2 linked regions of the Accumulibacter sp. genome follow. The protein of the gene in region 2 interacts with the protein of the main gene of each other region in a pairwise test. Links are inferred from orthologs where the notes say so. Each region holds a gene or a part of one and is shown on either strand. Other genes may lie near its edges.

Region 1 (5,322 bases), 140 kb from region 2 along the record:
ACCGGTGTCTCGACAGTCATGGCCGTTGGCTGCCGTCAAGGATGAGTGCCTTCATCCCTTGACGCAGACGACCTGCCGCAACGTGTGGATGATCTCGACCAGCGAGCGCTGCGCCTGCATGACGGCGTCGATATCCTTGTACGCCATCGGGATTTCGTCGATCACCGCCTGGTCCTTGCGGCACTCGACGTGTGCGGTCGCACGTACCTGGTCGGCGATGGTGAACCGTCGCTTGGCCTCGCTGCGGCTCATCCTGCGTCCGGCGCCGTGGCTGCACGAGCAGAACGATTCCTCGTTGCCGAGACCGCGCACGATGTAACTGCGTGCGCCCATCGAGCCGGGGATGATGCCCAGTTCACCGCGGCGGGCGGAAACCGCCCCCTTGCGCGTGACATAGACTTCGCTACCGAAGTGCGTTTCCTTCTGCACATAGTTGTGATGGCAGTTGACGGCTTCCAGATCGATGCCGAAGGGCTGGGTGATGAGCTTGCGCACTGCCGCGATCAGGTTGGACATCATCGCCTGCCGGTTACGGCGCGCGTAGTCCTGCGCCCAGCCGACCGCTTCGAGGTAGTCGTCGAAATGCGCACTGCCTTCCTCGAGATATGCCAGATCGCGATCGGGGAGATTGGCCAGGTGCTGCCGCATGTCCGCTTGCGCGAGCTCGATGAAGGTGTTGCCGATCGCGTTGCCGACGCCGCGCGAGCCGGAATGGAGCATGAACCAGACGCGATCGGCCTCGTCCAGGCAGACTTCGATGAAGTGGTTGCCGGTTCCGAGCGTGCCCAGATGCTTGTGGTTGTTGGTCGACTGGAGACGCGGGTACTTGGCGACGATGCGCTGAAACCCGGGCAGCAGCTCGCGCCAGAGCGCGTTGACCAGGTCCGGAGGGTTCTCCCAGCTCCCGTCGTCGCGCTTGCCGCGGCCGACCGTGCGCCCGTGCGGTACCGCCTGCTCGATCGCCGTCCGCAGCGCATGCAGGTTGTCGGGCAGGTCGGCGGCGTTCAGCGTCGTACGCGTCGCGATCATGCCGCAACCGATGTCGACGCCGACGGCCGCGGGAATGATCGCACCGCGTGTCGGGATGACGCTGCCGATTGTCGACCCCTTGCCGAGATGGACGTCGGGCATCACCGCGAGGTGGTGAAAGATGAACGGCAGGCGCGCCGTGTTGATCAGTTGCCGACGTGCCTCATCCTCGACCGGAACGCCTTCGGTCCACATGCGGATCGGCTGGGCGCCGGGAAGTGCGATCACTTCGCTCGCAGACTGTCGCCTGGCTGCCTCTTGCATGACTCGTTTCCTTTCTTCATTCCGCTGCGGCACGGGTGGTCGCAGCTTCGCCACCAGACCGTTCCTTGCTCCGTTGCTGCTCGCGGGGCGAATGCGTGCCGACCGCCGCGCGCAGCGCTTTCGACGCGAATGCGAAGCTGCGGTCAGCATCCTGAGTCCGGCATCGCGGCCCGCAACGCCGCTTGCAACGCCCTGATCGAGTTCGGTCGCGGCTCCGACAGTCTGTTCGCCGCCCGTTTGCCGTTTCAGGGCTGTGGCAGGGCCAGGTCAACGATGCCGATCGTCTGCGCAAGTACCCGGCGGGTGTTGGCTTCGAATGGCGGCGGATTTCTCGGCAGGGGAGGGCAGACTGATGCGGGCCGGGCAACGATCGCCCGGCAGTGACACGGGACGGCCTTGCCGTCTGGCAAAGGCTGCAGCCCGCTTCGCACAGGCGAGTCGCCGATCGGATGAAAACCCGGTGGCGGCTGCGCCAGCGGATCGGCGTCGCGCGCCGGGGCCGCCTTCTGGCAGCGACGGACGGCGAGCCGGGGCAGGTGGTGGCGCGGCTGGCTCGCCCGCCCGCGGTGTGGCGAGGCGCTCCACCAGCCCGCCGCGGCGCGCCGGCATCCGGCCGACGTGGCCGCCACGGCCCCGGGTGTCGACCCGTTCGCCTGGCGGTGGCGCAGCATGGTGGCCGCAGGGTCGCCTTCTAACCGCCTGGCAGCGCCTGGCCGGTGGCGTCGAACATGCCATCGAACAGCACCGAACTCAGGTAGCGCTCGCCCGAGTCGGGCAGCACGACGACAATGGTCTTGCCGGCGTTCTCGGCTTTCCTGGCGTGGCGAAGCGCCGCGGCGACCGCTGCACCACACGAAATCCCGGCGAGGATGCCCTCCTCGCGGGCGAGGCGGCGCGCGTAGTCGACTGCCTCCTCGTTCGAGACCTGCTCGACGACGTCGACCAGCGAGAGGTCCAGCACCTGCGGCACGAAGCCGGCGCCGATCCCCTGGATCTTGTGCGGCCCCGGCTTCGGCGTTTCGCCCGCGAGCGTCTGCGTGAGCACCGGGCTGGCGGAGGGTTCGACTGCCACCGACAGGATGGGCTTGCGACGGATGTTCTTGATGTATCGCGAGACGCCCGTGATGGTACCGCCGGTCCCGACCCCGGAGACGAAGATATCGATATCGCCGTCGGTGTCGTCCCAGATCTCCGGGCCGGTGGTCTTCTCGTGAATCGCCGGGTTGGCGGGGTTCTTGAACTGCTGCAGCAGCACATGGCGGTCCGGGTCGGCAGCGACGAGCTCCTCCGCCTTGGCAATGGCGCCACTCATGCCCTTGGCGCCTTCGGTCAGTATCAGCCTGGCGCCATAGGCCACCAGCAACTTGCGCCGCTCGATGCTCATCGTTTCCGGCATGGTCAGGGTCAGCGGAATGCCGCGTGCCGCCGCGACGAAGGCGAGGGCGATGCCGGTATTGCCGCTGGTCGGCTCGACCAGTTCCTTGCCCGGGCCCAGCAGACCGCGCTGCTCGGCATCCCAGATCATCGCCGCACCAATCCGGCACTTGACCGAATAGGCGGGGTTGCGGCCCTCGATCTTGGCGAAGACGCTCGCCGGTGCGCCGTCGGCGATTCGATTGAGCTTGACCAGCGGTGTACGGCCGATGGACAGGGAATTGTCTGCATACCATTTGGACATGCGGATCTCCTGGGGCGAAAAAGGTTGTGGGGATGGCAGGTTGCCACGATCGGCTGCCCTGCCACGACTCCTTAAGCACGCGACTACCAAGCTTAGCCGCTGCAGTATGCCACGCAAAGACGAAGTTCTTCTATGTTCATGCCCGCCTGATGGATTCGCCCGGGCGCGGACGAAGACCAGCCACCTGCTGGCTCTGGGCGTCCGCCTGAAGACGGCGATCCACCTCGGCGACACGCTGGAACTCTCTGATGAAGAGGTTCGCGATCTTCGCGCCGGCCTCGCGCCGATAGAACCGAGCTGCTTCGAGCAGGTCTTGCTCAGCGCCTTGACGGAGCGCCCATTGTGTGCACCTGCTGTGGGGCGTCCACGGCGATCGTCAGAGCGCGCCTTCCGTCGTCCTTCCCAAGGTCACTGCCCGCTCCCCCTCTGTGTCAGATTAGTTGTCGCCTCGATAGGATCCGAAACAGAGGGCGATAAGGAGTAGACAGAGATGGCGAGATACGGGCACGACTCGCGGGCGCTGCGCGAGGCAACGATGGGCCTCAGCCCAGGGCTGGCGTTCTCACGACAAGGCTGCCTGTGAAATCCGCCGGACCCGGACCAGTGGCCTCGTACGGCGCGACCTCAATCGTCCGGCAGCGTCGCCGCGCTCTGCAGGGGCGGCTCGTCCTTGAAGTGCGCGAGGTCGCGGATGTTCTTCTGCACGGCGACGGCGCCAAACAGACTGAGGAGAAAGGACATCGCGTAGAAGCCCTTCTCGGAGGCCACCAGCGTGGCGTTCCACAGCCCGACGGTGAGCAGAAGCACCGCCAGGAGCAGCGAAACCCAGCACAGGCCGTAGTAGATCGCGGTCACGGGGATGCTTTCGATCCGGTCGCGCACCGACTTCTGCAGCGAGACGGCCGAGAACAGGCCGTACATGAGGACCGTGAAATAGTAGCCCTTCTCGTTGAGCGCCATGTCGGCGTTCCAGAGGCCCGTCAGGTAGGCGATGGCACCCACCAGGAGGGCTGCCCACGATGCGCCGATGAAGGCTCCGGTCGGGCGTTGCGGTTGCGCTTGCATGTACGGCTCCTTTGCTTGGCGTTCATTCCCGTCACGATGTGCTGAGGAGTCAAAAGGGCACGGCCCGCGTCTTCCCCCCTGCGACGCGGAAAAATGAGCAAGTCATCGCCTGTCAGCTCAAGCAGCCACACCTCGGCTACGCCCGGTGCCCTAAGCCACCGGCGTCGGCCACGCTGTGACCGTCGCCGACGTCGATGCGGCGCCGCGCCCAGTCCATCCGCTCGCTCATGCAAGCCATGTAGGCCTCCCCTGCGCAGCAGTTTGCGCTCGGCTCGCGCCGACGGATGATCAATCCCAGCGCAGCGGGCCGAGTGTAGGGATCGCGCAAAAAGGTGTCAATCCGCCAGTCGTCTCACGGCGCCCCGGCAAACTCCTCCCGCTCGCCAGCACCGCGGCGTAAGCGCATGGAGAACGATACGCGCTGCGGACGCGTTCAGCGCTGGCGGCGATCGCCACCGGCACCGCTCGATCGTCATCGTCGGCGGGCGAGGTCGGTCGTGGAAGAAGCCTAGAGTTCTAGAAAGCGGAACTCGTCGCTGTCGGCGATGCGCACGACATCGCCGGCGTACAGTGCGCTGCTGCCGTCGACCCGCTCGCCGTTGCGGAAGGTGCCGTTGCCGCTGGCGAGGTCGCTGAGCGTGCAGATGCCGTCGTCGAGGCTGATGCGGGCGTGGTACCTGCTGACGCGGGCGCTGCCGATCACCACGTCGTTGTCCTGCGCGCGTCCGATGGAGTTCATCCCGGCACGCAGGACATGGCGCAGTTGCGGGTTGCTGCGCGAGATGAGGACGAAGCCACCAGCCGCCGACGGCAGCGGCCCGGCCGGGCCGAGCTGGCTCTGCCGCAGCACCTGCGTCGCCGTGCTGTCGGGCAGCGGCGCCCGGTGTTCCCAGTCGCTGGCAAAGACCGCGTTCAGCCCCTGCAGCAGCTCCGCGTCGTCGACCATGATCGACAACTCGCGGCGACGGTCGAGGCTCTCGGTGCGCAGGTTCATGCTGCCGATGACGGCGGTCGCACCGTCGACGATGCTGCACTTGGCGTGCAGCCGGTAGCGCGGCACCGCCTGGAACTCGACCCCGGGCGGCAAGCTGCGACGCTGGCTTTCGTCGCCGAGGACGCGCACCTGGATGCCGCTGCGCGCCTTCTTCATCAACAGGCGGAGCATCGCCGGGTCGGCGAGCTTGGCATCGGCGATGTGGATCGAGCTGCGCGCGCCGGCGAGCAGTGTCTCCATTTTCGGCCGGCTGTTGAACGGGCTGACGAGAAGCGGCGAGTCCCGGTCGGGG
Region 2 (4,856 bases):
CTGCTGCTGCCCTTCGCAGCCATCTGGCTGACTCGCCTGTGCCGGCTGCGCAGCGCCTGAGCGCGGTGGGCGACCGTGACTGGCCCGCCACGCCCACCAAGCGCCGAGGATGGTTTATCCTTGCCGGCATGCGACGAGCTGTCCTGCCGACGGGCGCGTTCTTCGCTCGACTTGCCGGGCGGGCGGAAGTCGGTGATTGCGAACCTTCCCGCCTGCCACATGCCCAATTCGCAGCAACGACCCCGGAGGAATTCCAGCATGTACCCTGACCTCAGACGCCTGTCCCTGGCCGCCGTGATCGGCAGCCTCTTCGCCGTCACCGCCTGCGACTCCACTCCCCAATACGATCAATACGATCGCCCTTACGACGGCTACTCCTATGGTCGCCAGCCGGGCTACGGGCAGCCGGCGTACGACCAGCGTGACGCCTACGACCGGGGTTACCGCGACGCGCAGCGGCAGCAGGGCTACAACCGCTACGGCGGCCAGGACTACGAGCGCGGCTATGAGCGCGGACGACAGGAGGCGGAGCGCGAAAACAAGCGTGCCGCCAAGGAAGAGCGCCGCGAGCGCGAGGCGCGGGAGGAGTGGCGCCGGCGCGAGGAACAGCGCGGCAGTCACGATTACCGTCGTCCCGCCGATGTGCGCCCGCCGATGACCCCTCCGCAGCAGCCGGGATCACCGCCGCCGGCCCCGGGAACCTGGGGTATCAACGATGGCTGAGGGACGCGTCCCGCAGCGATCGTCGTTACGCGATGTTCAGGCCGGCAGCAGTGGCGTGCGGTGGACGTCGATCAGCTGCAGCAACTGGGCGAAGACCTTCGGCGTGCCGGCGACGACGTTGCCCGTCTGCAGGTAGCTTTCGTTACCCGCCAGATCGCCGATCAGGCCGCCGGCTTCGCTGATCAACAGCGCCCCGCCGGCGATGTCCCACGGCGACAGGCCGAACTCCCAGAAACCATCGAAACGACCGCAGGCGACGTAGGCAAGATCGAGCGATGCGGCACCCGGTCGCCGGATTCCCGCCGACCGGCGCGTCAGATCCTTGAAGATGGCGAGGTAGGTGTCGATGTGCTCATGGGCGCGATAGGGAAAACCCGTACCGATCAGCGCCTCCTCGAGGCGAAGACACTTGCTCACCCGGATGCGGCGATCGTTGAGGAAGGCACCACCCCCCTTGCTGGCGGTGAACATCTCGTTGCGCACCGTGTCGTAGACCACCGCCTGGGTCACCTGTCCGCGATGCGCCAGGGCGATCGAGATGGCATACTGCGGGAAGCCGTGGATGAAGTTGGTCGTGCCATCGAGCGGATCGATGATCCACTGGTACTCGCTGCCCGCAGCCCTGCCGGCGACCTGGCCGGACTCTTCTGCTAGAATCCCGTACTCCGGATAGGCCTCGCGCAGGATGTCGATGATCGCCGCCTCGGCCGCCTTGTCCACCTCGGTGACGAAGTCGTTCTGGCGCTTGCTGGTGACCTGCAGGTGCTCGATGTCCAGCGCGGCACGATTGATGATCTGGCTGGCGCGGCGCGCCGCCTTGATGATGATGTTCAGAGCTGGATGCATGTCTGCTGACGAACCTGACGGGCGGCTGCTGTCGCCCGGTTGGTGTGGAGGAGCCCCGATTCTAATATGAACCGCGCCGCCGGGGCCGATCCTTCGCACCTGCCGCTCGAACGTGTCCGCATCGTCCTCTCGCACACCAGCCATCCCGGCAACATCGGCGCCGCCGCCCGCGCCATGAAGACGATGGGACTGACGCGCCTGCTGCTGGTCAACCCGAAGCGCTTCCCGGACGAGGAAGCATTCGTCCGCGCGGCGGGCGCCGACGATCTGCTCGCGACCGCACGGGTGTGCAGCAGCGTCGACGAGGCCCTGGCGGACACCCGCTTCGCCTGCGCCGTGACGGCGCGCCAGCGAAATCTCGGGCCGCCGCCGCTGGCGGCTCGCGCCGCCGCGGCAGAGATCCTGGCGAGGACCGGCGATGGCGAGGTGGCGCTGCTTTTTGGCAACGAGACTGCCGGCCTGTCGAATGTCGAGGTGCAACGCTGCCAGCGCACGGTGTTCATCCCGGCAAACCCGGACTATGGCTCGCTCAACCTCGCGGCAGCGGTGCAGGTCCTCGCCTATGAGCTGCGCCTCGCGGCCTTCGCCAACGACCCACCGGCGTGCAGCAGAACCGTCGCCTTCGCCTCGCCACCGGCGAGCCACCAGGACATCGAGCGCTTCTATCAACATCTCGAACGGGTGATGGTGCGCAGCGGATTCCTCGACCCGCAACGTCCACGCCGGCTGCTGCCCAAGCTGCGGCGCCTGTTCGGGCGCGCCGCACTCGAACGGGACGAGATCAACATCCTGCGCGGCCTGCTCGATGCGGTCGAACGGCAGAGCACCACCCGGTACGTCGATCGCCACCCCGAAGGCATAGATGACTGAATTGGTCGGCTATTGTAGAATGCCGCCAGGCTTTCCCGTTGCCCCGCTCAAGGACTTCCACCCCATGTTCAGCCACCTGCGCGAAGACATCCAGTCGGTATTCGACCGCGATCCCGCTGCCCGGACCTTCTGGGAGGTGCTGACCTGTTACCCGGGCGTCCATGCCATGGCCTCGCATCGCCTCGCGCACTGGCTGTGGACGCACCACCTGCGCTGGTTCGGCCGCCTGGTCTCGCATTTCGGGCGCTTTCTCACCGGCATCGAGATTCACCCGGGGGCAGAGATCGGCCGCCGCCTGTTCATCGATCACGGCATGGGTGTCGTCATCGGCGAGACGGCGGTGATCGGCGACGACGTCACCCTCTACCACGGAGTGACCCTCGGCGGCACCTCCTGGAACAAGGGCAGACGACATCCGACTCTCGAAAGCGGCGTCGTCATTGGCGCCGGCGCCAAGGTGCTCGGACCGATCACGGTCGGCGCATCAGCCAAGGTGGGTTCGAATGCGGTCGTCGTCAAGAACGTTCCAGCGGGCGCCACCGCCGTCGGCAACCCTGCCCGCATCATCGACCCGGCGCAGGCGCAGAAGCGCGAGCAGATGGCTGGGAAGCTCGGCTTTTCCGCCTATGCGCTGGCGGCGGATCAGGACGATCCGCTGGCGAGGGCGATTCACGGCCTGCTCGACCATGCCGTCGAGGTGGACCGCCGTTTTGCCCTGTTGCTGACGCGGGTCGAGGCAGCCGGAGTCGAGGTTGACGGCGAACTGCTGCGCAGTGACCCGTTCGACCCCCAATACCTGAGTAAAATAGTTGACTAATCACCACCGGTCCACTAGACTTGGATTGTCCGAACAACCGCTCTACAAGGAGGAGCCATGCGACTGACAACAAAAGGACGCTTCGCCGTCACTGCAATGATCGACTTGGCGCTGCGCTGCAGCGACGGCCCCGTTTCTCTGGCCGGCATCAGCGACCGCCAGAAGATCTCCCTTTCCTATCTTGAGCAACTGTTCGGCAAACTGCGCCGCTACGGCCTGGTCGAGAGTGTGCGCGGCCCCGGCGGTGGTTACTGTCTGGCTCGCCCGACCAGCCAGATGACGGTCACCGACATCATTCGCGCCGTCGATGAACCGCTCGATGCGACGCAGTGTGGTGGCCGCGAGAACTGTCACGACGACGAGCGCTGCATGACGCACGAACTGTGGGCGACGCTGAACGACAAGATGTACGAGTATCTCAGTTCGGTCAGCCTGTCCGAACTCGTCGAGCAGCAGATCCGCAAGAGCGGCCACGTCGCGATCCTGCAGGATGCGCGGCGCAGCCGGCAAAAGCCGCGCAACGCCAAGACCCTGGCGGTCAGCGGCTGAGAGGCCGTGAAGGAGTCGCGTCGGTTGATCCACGACCGCTGAGCGTTCGCAACCCCATGTTCGCGCCCGTCTATTTCGACCACAACGCCACGACCCCGGTCGACCCGGAGGTGGTCGAGGCGATGTTGCCCTACTTCTCGCAGCAGTTCGGCAATGCCTCCAGCCGGCATGAGTATGGCCGGGCGGCGCGACGGGCGATCGATGAGGCGCGGGCACAGGTGGCGGCCGCGGTCGGCGCCCACGCCAGCGAAGTCGTCTTCACCAGCGGCGGCTCCGAAGCCAACAACCTGCTGCTCAAGGGCGCCGCCGCCTGCCTCAGGCCGGGCCTGCTGGCGGTCGGTGCCGCCGATCACCCGTGCGTTCTCAGACCGGCCGAGCAACTCGCACGGCGCGGCTGGAACCTGGAGAAGCTGCCGACAGACCCTGCCGGTCGGATCGATCGCGAGCGGTACGCAGCGGTGATGGCGCGCAAGCCGAGGATCGTCTCGCTCCTGCTCGCCAACAACGAAACCGGCGTCATCGAGGACATCGAGCCGCTGGCCGTGAGCGCCCGGGCCGCCGGTGCCTGGTTCCACAGCGACGCGGTACAGGCCTTCGGCAAGGTGCCGGTCGATTTCCGCCGCCTCAACGGTTGCGGCGTGCACGCGCTGACGCTGTCGGCGCACAAGATGGGCGGACCGAAGGGCGCAGCGGCCCTGATCCTCGACAAGCGCCTCGAGCTCGAACCGCTGATTGCCGGTGGTGGCCATGAGCGTGGCCTGCGTTCGGGGACCGAGAACGTTGCCGCGATCGTCGGTTTCGGCGTCGCCTGCCAGCTCGCGGTCGCGCGCCGGGCCGCGCTTGCCAGCCAGCTGGACCGGCTGCGGACGCAGCTCGAGGAAGGACTGGTCGCGCTGGGCGGCAGGCTCTTCGGGCAGAGCGCGGAACGTTTGCCGAACACGGTCTATTTCGCTTTCGCCGGCGTCGATGGCGAGACGCTGGTCGGCCATCTCGACCGCGCCGGCTACGCCGTGGCCAGCGGCGCCGCCTGTTCGAGCACCAACCCGGAACC

The links. Proteins that work in one complex are often made in the same cells at the same time.
Region 1: the proteins of cysE (region 2) and cysK interact in binary tests that used the Escherichia coli proteins (3 or more experiments, as listed by UniProt). The link is inferred for Accumulibacter sp. from one-to-one orthologs.

What each region holds. Positions count from the first base shown.
Region 1 is NZ_JAZKUG010000001.1:3,200,930-3,206,251, forward strand. What follows is about bases 979-3,931. They hold cysK (cysteine synthase A), read right to left. Parts: upstream 2,972-3,931; coding sequence 1,985-2,971; downstream 979-1,984. Other genes in these bases: V5B60_RS14235 (RtcB family protein), read right to left, coding at 979-1,224; yiaA (inner membrane protein YiaA), read right to left, coding at 3,596-3,931. Also shown: more of V5B60_RS14235, read right to left, coding at 52-978; more of yiaA, read right to left, coding at 3,932-4,036; V5B60_RS14250 (phospholipase D-like domain-containing protein), read right to left, coding at 4,545-5,322.
Region 2 is NZ_JAZKUG010000001.1:3,343,336-3,348,191, reverse strand. What follows is about bases 1,416-4,379. They hold cysE (serine O-acetyltransferase), read left to right. Parts: upstream 1,416-2,503; coding sequence 2,504-3,256; downstream 3,257-4,379. Other genes in these bases: V5B60_RS14720 (cysteine desulfurase family protein), read left to right, coding at 3,862-4,379; iscR (Fe-S cluster assembly transcriptional regulator IscR), read left to right, coding at 3,314-3,805; V5B60_RS14735 (RNA methyltransferase), read left to right, coding at 1,636-2,439; V5B60_RS14740 (inositol monophosphatase family protein), read right to left, coding at 1,416-1,569. In the rest of the region: V5B60_RS14750 (hypothetical protein), read left to right, coding at 1-60; V5B60_RS14745 (hypothetical protein), read left to right, coding at 259-723; more of V5B60_RS14740, read right to left, coding at 760-1,415; more of V5B60_RS14720, read left to right, coding at 4,380-4,856.